Regions from separate parts of the Streptomyces sp. NPDC060028 genome, predicted to be linked through region 1. Evidence: riboswitches for the same ligand, from Rfam matches in the RefSeq annotation. Region 1 holds a riboswitch; the other holds the start of a gene.

Region 1 (5,186 bases):
CTCGGGCGGTGTTCCGCAGGTGTCGCAGCACTCCGGAACACCCATGTCGTGCAGGGCCCTTCGCAGGAGTCGGCTACGGGTCCGCCACTTTCCCTCGTGCTTGACGAGGATTTCATCAGCGGGCTTGCGGGGTACGCGTCCAGGCTTGCCGCGGCCGTGTGCCTGACCGAGGAAGTGCGACGTGTCCAGCCCCGATTCGAGGACCCACGCCTTGAGAGATGCCCTCCACCCTCTACTGTCGGGCCGATCGAGACGCCGGAGGGTCTCCGCCCAGGAGCGCGACGTGGCGACGGCGTTCTGCAGAGAGGGCTGATCCGGTTTCTCGTGGAGCCGGTAAGGGCGTCGGTCGAAGTGGGATATGTCGATGCCGTAGGCGGAGAAGCGCCGCATGAGGTATTGCCGGAGCCGCTGAGGGTGCGGCTGTATCCCGTAGCGGTCGATGACCTCGTCAATGTCCTTGCACCGGGCCGCGGCGTCGGCCAGGACTTCCCGCGTGTAGTGGGCGGCGCTGGTCACCGGCGTCCCTTGCCCCGGCCGCGGTACGTGTCTGTCGTGGAGTGGCAGTTGGGGCAGAGCAGCCGCAGGTTGGCCGGTTGGTTGTTGCGCCAGTCTCCGTCGATGTGGTCCACCTCCAGAGGTAGTGGGTGCCCCTGCCAGACCGGCTGGATGCCGCACCTTGCGCACTGTTCGGGTACACCCAGTGCGCTGAGCGCCCACTTCAGATGTTCACTCTGAGCTCGGCGGGTATGAGGCCCGTTCTGCTTGACGAGGATCGCCTCCGGGGTTCGCCTCGTCTTGGGCCGCCCCGCCAGGGAGGTCGGCGCGAAGTGCGAGGTGTCTATGCCGAATGCCTTCACCTTGCGGCTGATGTGGGTGTGGTGACCGCCCACGACCTCGAGCCCGAGGCGCCGCAGTACCTCACACATGTTCTTCGAGAGGGCGACCGCGTCCTCCAAGACCTCTCTCGTCCATTTCTCCCCCTCCCGCTCGAAGTGCGCGACGTTCACCCCGAGCTTCCGCATGCGGTCGTACAGGTACCGCCTCGACCCGCTCTTCGGGTCCACCCCCAGCTGTTCCAGCGCCTCCGTCAGCGTGCGTGACGTGCTGGCCGCCGCCGCCAGGCGTTCCTTCGTGTACGGGCTGGTCGGCATCCCGTGTCCCTCCGTCCCCGGCCGCGTGCGCGGCTCTCGTATGGGGTAACGGACCGATAGTCGGACGGTTACGGGTTGTTTCGTCCGATAAGCGGAGCGGCCCGCGCCGGATGGGGGCGGGCCGCTGCGTTCGGGAGGGAGGGGGTGGTCAGATTCCCAGGTCCTTGATGATCTTGGCTACGTGGCCCGTGGCCTTCACGTTGTAGAAGGCGTGCTCGACCTTGCCCTCCTCGTCCACGACCACCGTGGAGCGGATGACGCCCGTGACCGTCTTGCCGTACAGCTTCTTCTCGCCGTACGCGCCGTATGCGGTCAGCGTCTCCTTGTCCGGGTCGCTGACCAGCGTGACCTTCAGGTGCTCCTTCTCGCGGAACTTCGCCAGCTTCTCCGGCTTGTCGGGGGAGACGCCGATGACGTCGTAGCCGGCCGTGGCCAGCACGTCCAGGTTGTCCGTGAAATCGCAGGCCTGCTTGGTGCAGCCCGGGGTCAGGGCGGTCGGGTAGAAGTACACGATCACCTTGCGGCCCTTGTGCTCGGCGAGCGAGACCTTGTTGCCGTCCGCGTCGGGCAGGGTGAAGGCAGGGGCGGTGTCGCCCGGCTGAAGTCGCTCGCTCATGTCGGAAGTCTCCTCGGGAGGGGATCGATATGTCTCGAGACTAAGCTGACAGACTGTTCATGGCGGACTACGCCCCCACAGACCACGACGACGGAGGCAGCGCGGTGTCGGAAGCCAGGACCCCCGCACAGATCGAGGCGGACATCGTCCGCAGGCGCGAGCAGCTCGCCGATACGCTCGATGAGATCGGCGTGCGCATGCACCCGAAGACGATCATTGGGGATGCCAAGGCGAGGGCCGTCGGGATCGTGGACCACGCAGCCGGGCGTGCCGTGGTCGCCGTGAACCGTCTGATGACCGATGTGCGCGACGGGCTGCGCCACGAGGACGGGGCTCCGCGCGTCGAGCGGATCGTTCCTGTCGCGCTGGTCGCGGTGGGTGTGGCCGGGCTGGTGGTGCTGTCGGTGCGGCGCAGGCGCTGAGGTAGGTTCGGGGCGTGAGCGACGACATCACCGACACCACCACGCACGACAAGCTCCCCATTCGCATGCTGCACGACCGCGTGCTCGTGAAGTCCGACTTGCCGGAGGGTGAGCGGCGCTCGGGCGGCGGCATCCTGATCCCGGCGACGGCCGCGGTGGGCAAGCGGCTTGCCTGGGCCGAGGTGGTCGCGGTCGGGCAGAACGTGCGCAGCGTGGAGCCGGGCGACCGGGTGCTGTACGACCCCGAGGACCGGGCCGAGGTGGAGGTGCGCGGGGCGACGTACGTGCTGATGCGCGAGCGGGACCTGCACGCCGTGGCCGCGGAGCGGCTGGAGGGGTCGAAGGACTCCACCGGGCTGTACCTCTGATCTGACCTGCGAGAAGGGCTGGTGACCACGGTCACCGGTCCTTTTTCTTGTGCTTTGCCCGCCCTTTGCTAGGGTGGTGGGGAACCCCCGACGAGACGCGCCGTACCGGGTAGCTGGACGCAAAGACGACGCACCCCCCGTTCGCTCTCGTCCCGGAGGTGCCTGTCATGGCCTGGGTTCTTCTCATCGTCGCCGGTCTGATCGAAGTCGGCTGGTCGATCGGCATGAAATTCACCGAAGGCTTCACCCGGCTCTGGCCCAGTGTGTTCACGGGCGCCGGAATCGTCGCCAGCATGGTGCTGCTCTCCGTCGCCGTCAAAACCCTGCCGATCGGTACGGCGTACGGGGTGTGGGTCGGCATCGGTGCGGCCGGTGCGGCGGTGCTCGGCATGGCGGTGATGGGTGAGCCCGTCACCGCCGCGCGGATCTTCTTCATCTGTCTGCTGCTGGTCGCCGTGGTGGGCCTGAAGGTGACCTCCGGGCACTGAGCACCCGGGCTATTCGAGCAGGTTCGTCGGGGGGCGGGGGCGCAGGCCTTCGGTGGTGCCGGCCGGGTTTCCGGTTGTGGCGCCGCCGTCGGTCTGGCCTCCGTCGGTCTGGCCTCCGTCGGTCTGGCCTCCGTTTGTCTGGCCGCCGTTTGTCTGGCCCCCTTGTGTTTGGCCGCCCTGCGTCTGCCCGCCCTGGGTCTGGCCGCCCGTGTTCTGACCCCCGTTGTTCTGACCCCCGTTGTTCTGGCCTCCGTTGTGCTGGCCCCCTTGGGTCTGGCCTCCGTTGTTCTGCCCGCCCTGGGTCTGGCCCCCGGTCGGGGGGCTCGGCCGTACCGGCGGGGCCGAGGAGTCGTCGTCCGGGGTCTGCTGCGGGGTGTTGGGGATCACCGGCGGCGGGGGCCGGTCCGCGCCCGGCATGAGTTCCAGGTCGAAGTCCACCGGGTCCGTGCCCTCCAGGGCCGTCTTCGTGTACTGCGCCCAGATCCGGGCCGGGTAGCCGCCGCCCCCGATACGGGCCTCGCCGAGCGCGCCGTACAGGGACTCCAGGGTGCCCGTGTCCGGGTCCTGGCCCATCATCGAGACGACCGTGACGAGGTCCGGGGTGTACGCCGCGAACCAGGCGGAGCGGTCCTGTTCCCCGGTGCCCGTTTTGCCGGCGGAGGGGTGCCCGGCGGCGAGTGCGGCCGTACCGGTGCCGTTGTCCACGACGCTGACCAGCATGGACGTGGTCGTGTCGGCGGCTTCGCGGCTGACGGCCTCGTTCGCGCCCCGGTCCGGGAGGGCGATGGTGTCGCCCTCCTTGGTGATCTTCTCCAGGAAGGTGTGCGGGGTGTGCCGGCCGTGCGCGGCGAGGGTCGCGTACGCCTGGGTCATGTCGAGGACGCTGGCCTGCATGGTGCCGAGCGCCATGGCCGGGCCCGGGTCGAAGTTCGGGGTGTCGGCGGGGATGCCGAGGTCGATGGCGGTCTTCTTGACCTTCTCGGTGCCGACGTCGACGACCATCTGCGCGAAGACGGTGTTGACGGAGAGGTCGGTGGCGGTGTTGACGGTGATGTTCCCGTAGCTGAGCTGTCCCTCGTTCTCCGGTGCGTAGCGGATCCGGGTGCCGACGACGCGGCGCTTGTTGTCGCCGTTGTAGATCGTGTACGGGGTGATCGTGCGGCCTTCCTGCGTACGGGAGTTGTTCTGCACGGCGGCCGCGAAGACGAAGGGCTTGAAGGTGGAGGCCACCTGGTAGTCGTGGCGGGTGGCGTTGTTGACGAACTGTTTGGTGTAGTCGATGCCGCCGTACAGGGCGACGACCTTGCCGGTGGCCGGGTCGATGGAGACCGCGCCGGTGCGCACGAGGCGGTCCGCCTTGCGCTTGTCGGGGTCGAGTTCGCTGACCATCTTGTCGTTGACGGCGTCGACGATGGCGTTCTGGCGGCGCTTGTCGATGGTCGTGGTGATGCGATAGCCGCCCTCGGCGAGGGTTTTGTCGTCGAGGATCTTGTTCTCGACGATGTAGTCCTTGATGGCCTCGACGAGGTAGCCGCGCTGCCCGGAGAGCCCTGCGGCGGCGCGGACCTTGCCGGGTTCGGGGAAGGTGGTGGCCGCGCGTTCGGTGGCGGTCATCCAGTTCTTCTTGACCATGCCGTCGAGTACGTAGTTCCAGCGGGCGACGGCGCGGGGGCGGCTCTGGGGGTGGGCGAGGACGTCGAAGGCGCTGGGGGAGTTGAGGAGGGTGGCGAGGTACGCGCCTTCCGCGGTGGTGAGTTTGCCGACGTCCTTGCCGTAGTAGGCCTGTGCGGCGGCCTGGATGCCGTAGGCGTTGCGGCCGAAGTAGCTGGTGTTCAGGTAGCCCTCGAGGATGTAGTCCTTCGACTTTTCGCGACCGAGTTTGATCGCGATGAAGAACTCCTTGACCTTGCGTTTGATCGTCTGTTCCTGGCCCAGGTAGTAGTTCTTGACGTACTGCTGGGTGATGGTCGAGCCGGACTGGGTGCCCTTGCCGGTCGCGGTGTTCCAGGCCGCGCGGAGCATCGCGGCGGGGTCCACCGCCCGTTCGGAGTAGAAGTCCCGGTCCTCTGCGGCCAGTACGGTCTCCTGGACGGACCGCGGGATCTGCGAGAGCGGGACGTTGACGCGGTTGACCTCGCCGT
Region 2 (5,186 bases), on a different contig from region 1:
CCCACGCGCGCGAGCTGCTTCGCGTCGCCGAGCGCGCGGTCGCGTCCGTGCGCCCCGGCCGCCGTCCGCTGCGCGTCGACGTGATCGCCTCGCGCGTCGCGCCGTCCGGCCTGATGCGCGGCTTCCACCGCGCACACCCCGACATCGAGCTCGACGTGGTGATGCTGTTCGACATCGAGACGGCCATCGCCGCCCTGCGGTCCGGTGCGATCGACGCGTCCTTCCGCGCCGTCGCCGTCCCCGGCCGGCCTCTTCCCGAGGACATCGAGTCCGTCCGGGTGCTCGACGAGCCGCTCCAGCTCCTCACCGGCCCCGCCCACACGCTGGCGGGCGCCCGGTCGGTGACCGTCGCCCAGCTCGCCGGGCACCGGATCTGGATGCCCGGCGTCGTCCCCGGTACCGAGTGGGCCGCCTACTACGACGACCTCGTCGCCGCGTTCGGTCTCACCATCGAGGCGACCGGCCCCAACTTCGGCTCCGACGCGCTCCTCGACACCATCGCCGACACCCCGGCCCTGGCCACCTTCATGGGCGAGCAGACCCGCCTCGTCTGGCCCGCCGACCACGGCCTGCGCCGCATCCCGGTGACCGACCCGACGCCCGTCTATCCGCACTCGCTCCTCTGGCACCGCGACAACCCCCACCCGGCGCTGGCCACCCTCCGCGCGCACCTCGCCGCCAGAGCGGCCGGCCACGACGCCGCCGGGACCTGGGCGCCGGACTGGGTGATTCCGCGCTGAACGCCGCCGCGGGCCCGCAATCAGCGCGACCGGTTCGGTAAGCCGCCGTACGAACTCCTCGGCGGGCTCCTGACCGAGCTGCGCGACCCGAACGCTGTCAAGCGGACCGGACCTCGCGCTCGCCCAGCCGACGGGCCCGGGCCCGGTCGCAAAGCCAGGCACCCGTCCCCACCAGCACCGCCGCTCCCACCCCGTACAGGGGCAGCCACAGGGTCGTGGTGGCCGCGAGGCACTCGGCGACGGCCCTACGGCCCTGGATGTCCTGCGTGAACGCCAGGGCCGTGCCGTCACGGCCGGCCAGGTTACCGAGCGCGGCCTCCACCTGGAGGGCCTGGTACCTGCCCAGCAGCTCGCAGTCGCCGCGCGAGCCCGGCATCGGGAACAGCCAGGCCTGGCGCTGCAGCAGGGGGGCGAGTGCGACTGCCACGCAGAGGCCGATGACCAGCGCGTACGCGACGAGGCCGCGCATGTAGGCCGAGCGGATGTCGGGCGTCCACTGCGCCCGTCGCTGGAAGGCGAGCATCACCGCGAGGAGCGTTACCCCGATGAACGTGGCGAACCACTGCCACGAGCCCTGGGCGAGCGCGAACGTCAGCACTGCGGCGAGTCCGATGCCGATGACACCAGGGGCGGGAATGTCACTGCCCGCCGAGTCGGATGCCGGCCTCGGGGTCACTCGGGGGCTGGGATCACTCACGGGCCTCTCCTGCCGCGGGAGGCATCAGCATCCGCCGCGGGGCACCGCAGAGCTGGGCGCCATGCCGCACGGGCCGGGCTTCCCGCCCGGATGGCCCGCGTGTCACAGCCGCCAGTACGTACCCGCACGGGAATCGACGTGCACCACGTGTCGGCCGACGCGCACCACGTGGTGGTCCGGACCGGACCAGGAGCCGGTGGCACCCTCGGCGCCGGACATCGGGGTCCAGATCTCCAGGAAGGTACTGCCGTCCGGGTTGGTGCCCCGCTCGACGAGATCCGTACCCTCCCGCCGGAAGGTGCCGGTGTCTTCGCCGGGCTCGCCCGTGAGGTGGTGGAAGCGGACCCGGGAGCCGTCGAAAGACGTCGTACCGGCGAAACCCCGGCTGTCGGCGTAGTACGGGCCGGCCTGCAGCCACACCGCTTCACGTTCCTCGAGAAGGGGTCCGCCGTTGCGGCTGATGCCGCGCCGCAGCCAGGCGCCGTGCTCGGGCACCGGGACGCCAGGGCCGGGGCCGTCCGGAAAGCGGTCCGCCGGCCCCCGCTCCGGCTCAGGCGCGGTACGGCCCCCGGCGGCATGCGCGGTCGTCCGGTGGAGGCTGCGGGTGAGTGGCACGGTCATGGGGTTCGGCCCATCTTGCTCGACGAAGACGCTGCCGCGGTGCGGACAGCGGGCGGCGCTGCTCGTGCAGCACCGCGCGCGTCGTCGTGCGTAACCGGGTACGGCGCGTCTCGTCCGGGGCCGTGCATCCGGCCGCCGGACAACCTAGCAATGGAGGCGGCGGGCCGGGGCCCGGCCCGCGGTGACGTTCCTCACCCGCTTCCGGCCCTCGTGCATGGCCTCCGTTCAGGCACATCGACTCCGCGAGCCGAAACGGGGCACCCGCCTGCTTGGGTGATCGGCTACGTTGACCCCGGGTTGACCCCAACCCCTGGTAGGGGCTGTCTACTTGCATCAGCCCAGGGAAGGAAGATTCGCCATGCCCACCAAGAGGCTGCAGATACCCACCACCGAGGGCCGGGCCGATGCCTTCGCCGCCTTACCCGCCCGTGGCGAGCGGCACCCGGGGGTACTGCTGTACATGGACGCCATCGGCGTGCGGCCCGTGTTGGAGGAAATGGCCCGCACACTGTCCGAGCACGGTTACTACGTGCTCGTCCCCAACCTCTACTACCGGCACGGCCCGGCACCGGTGATCGAACTTCCCGCGTACCTGACGAAAGAGATACGGCCCGCGGTCTTCGCCCAACTGATGCCCTTGATCGAGGCGCACACCACCGAACGTGCCCTGCGCGACGCCGACGCCTTCCTCAGGTTCCTCACCACCCGGCCCGAGGTCAGCCCCGGACCGGTCGCCGTGATCGGCTACTGCATGGGCGCCGTCCTGGCGATGCGCACCGCAGCAGCCCACCCCGACCAGGTGGCGGCCGTCGCCGGATTCCACCCCGGCCCCTTGGTCACCGACGCGCCCGGCAGCCCGCACCGCCAAGTCCCCAAGCTGACCGCCCAAGTCCACCTCGGCCTGGCCGAAAACGACATGACGCCCGAAGCCATCAGCGAGCTCGACCAGGCCCTGGACGCCGCAGGCGTCGGCTACACCTCCGAGGTCTACCCCGGCACCGTCCACGGCTTCACCATGGCCGACACCGACGCCTTCAACCCCTCGGCGCTACAGCGCCACTGGGACCGCCTGCTGCCCCTCCTCGATCGCACCCTGGGCCGGCGCTGAGGCTCCGCGCACCGTACGGGGGCCGTTCAGCACACGCCGTGCTCGGGGAGGATCCAGCCGCGGTAGCGCTCCCGCCGCTCCTCGGCCACCGCCCCCGTTTCCCCGTGGGTGAGTCGACGCAGCAGCCGGGCCGCGCCTTCGGTGCCCGCCTCGACCTCCGTGCGCAGTTCGCCGACGAGGCGGTGCGCGAAGAGGAGGTGGGCCAGCTGCTCGGGGGCCCACCACGCGGAGGGGGGCCCGCCGCTGGCGATCAGGTTTCGCAGCAGGTCGAGGGCCTCGTGCAGCCGCCCGTGGTCGGCGAGCAGCTCCGTCAGGTGCTGTGCGGCCGGTACGCTCCCGCCGTCCGCCAGGGGCTTGACGATCTCCAGGGCTCGGTCCAGGTGTCCCTGCCGGGCGAGGAGCCGCGTCCAGCGGGCGACCGCGCGCCACATGCCGGTCGCCGCCAGGCCGGGCAGTTCGTCCAGCGGGCAGTGCTCCGCCCACTGTTCGCGGAGGTTGGGATCCCGGGCCGCGGCCGCGCGCAGGTGGTCGACGGCCTCCTCCTCGCGGCCATGTGCGAGGAGGATCTCGGCCAGCATCTTGCAGGCGTTGCTGTAGCCGGCCTCGACGAAGGGGCGCAGCACGGCGAGGGCCTCCTCGACGCGGTCCTCTTCCACCAACAGCTCGACCACCCGGTCGGCGGCCCCCCGCTCGGTGTGGACGTACGGCATGTAGAGCGCGATCGCCTCGCGGCGCCGGCCGCGCCGGGCCAGCAGCTCGGCCAGTCGTCCGGTCGAGTTCACCTGCCCGGCCGCCGCCCGGGCCCGTAGCGCTTCCTCGTCACCGAGCTCCGCCAGGAGGTCGGCCAGGTGACCGTCGGCGAAACGGTTGCCGTCGGCCGCCCACCGCCTCGCCACCTCGACCGCCTCGTCCGGGCGTCCCACGCGTACCAGCAGCTTCATCAGTTCCGGCTTCTCGCCCTGTGCCCCGAGTACCTCGATCGCCTCCTGCGCCCGGCCCCGGCCGGCGAGGAGCCCGGCCCACCGGGCCGTGGCCCGCGCCCTGCCGGGGTGCCAGTCCGCGTGCACCGTCGGCCGCAACACCTCGATCGCCTCCTCGATCCGGTCCTCCCGCAGGAGCGCCTCGGCCAAGGCTTCGGTGGCGCCGTGGAGGTCGTGGTCGCCGTGGTCGGCCAGCCGCCTGTGGAAGGCGGCGGCCTGCGGGTACCGCATCCGCAGGCCGGCGGCGCGGGCGAGGCGTTCGAGGTCGTCCGGGGCATGGCAGTGCTCGCTCAGGGCCCGCCACACCGCGTCGTCGGGGCAGACCGTACGACGGGTCTCACGCGCCCGCTGGAGGAGGTAGTCGGCGGCGACGTACCCGGTGGTGACCTCCATGTCCCCGTCGGCGCAGGGCATCAGGGCTGGAGCGACGCCGCGCAGGGGGGCCGTGGCGTAGTCGATGGAGCTGCGCAGCCAGTCGCGCGGGGCGACGCCCCGCCGGCCCTTCAGGTACGCGCGCACGGCGGCCCGCAGGAACTCCTCCGACACCGGACCGTGCACGCCCAGACGGCGGGCGTCGACCGCGGCGGTGATGACGTGTTCGGCGTAGGGGTCCGGCGCGCACTCCCACCGGCGTACGAGATCGGGTGCCGCCGCGAGGACTTGCGTGAATCCCGTGTCCGGACTGTCGAGCGCGGCACGCACCCACCGGTCCTCGTGCGCCCGCTCCCGGGCGCGGGCGGTCTCGGAGGCGGTGAACGCGCCGGCGACGTCGAAGACGACGGCCAGTTCGAGCAGCCTGCGGTCCTCGTCCCCCCGGCTGTCCCCCTCGCGGCGCGGAGCGAGGACGCGGGCCTGGTACTCGGTCGTCCACATGGTTCCCACGATCACCGTGCCGCGGTGGAGCAGGGTCCGTACGGTGCCCTCCGTCAGGGCGTCCGCGGTACCGAGGTGGACCTGCAGCTCGTCCAGCCACAGCACCGTCCGGGGTGTCGGCGCCGCCGCCAGCTCACGGATCGCGTCGGTGCTCGCGGGGTGCACCA

What was found. Region 1 has a riboswitch for guanidine ahead of ACFWBF_RS30675 (DMT family transporter). Riboswitches for the same ligand answer to the same signal wherever they lie in the genome.
Region 2: linked by a shared signal. The riboswitch ahead of ACFWBF_RS17505 (hypothetical protein) and the one ahead of ACFWBF_RS30675 (DMT family transporter) in region 1 are both predicted to bind guanidine.

The regions. Positions count from the first base shown of each region.
Region 1 is NZ_JBHWVJ010000086.1:5,666-10,851, reverse strand. It holds gene ACFWBF_RS30700 (HNH endonuclease) at 1-516, opposite strand, end outside; gene ACFWBF_RS30695 (HNH endonuclease) at 513-1,151, opposite strand; gene bcp (thioredoxin-dependent thiol peroxidase) at 1,300-1,767, opposite strand; gene ACFWBF_RS30685 (DUF3618 domain-containing protein) at 1,872-2,189, shown strand; gene ACFWBF_RS30680 (co-chaperone GroES) at 2,255-2,557, shown strand; guanidine-III (ykkC-III) riboswitch at 2,614-2,692, shown strand; gene ACFWBF_RS30675 (DMT family transporter) at 2,725-3,045, shown strand; gene ACFWBF_RS30670 (transglycosylase domain-containing protein) at 3,055-5,186, opposite strand, start outside.
Region 2 is NZ_JBHWVJ010000031.1:9,345-14,530, forward strand. It holds gene ACFWBF_RS17495 (LysR family transcriptional regulator) at 1-740, shown strand, start outside; gene ACFWBF_RS17500 (hypothetical protein) at 838-1,437, opposite strand; gene ACFWBF_RS17505 (hypothetical protein) at 1,540-2,058, opposite strand; guanidine-III (ykkC-III) riboswitch at 2,134-2,197, opposite strand; gene ACFWBF_RS17510 (dienelactone hydrolase family protein) at 2,417-3,166, shown strand; gene ACFWBF_RS17515 (helix-turn-helix domain-containing protein) at 3,193-5,186, opposite strand, start outside.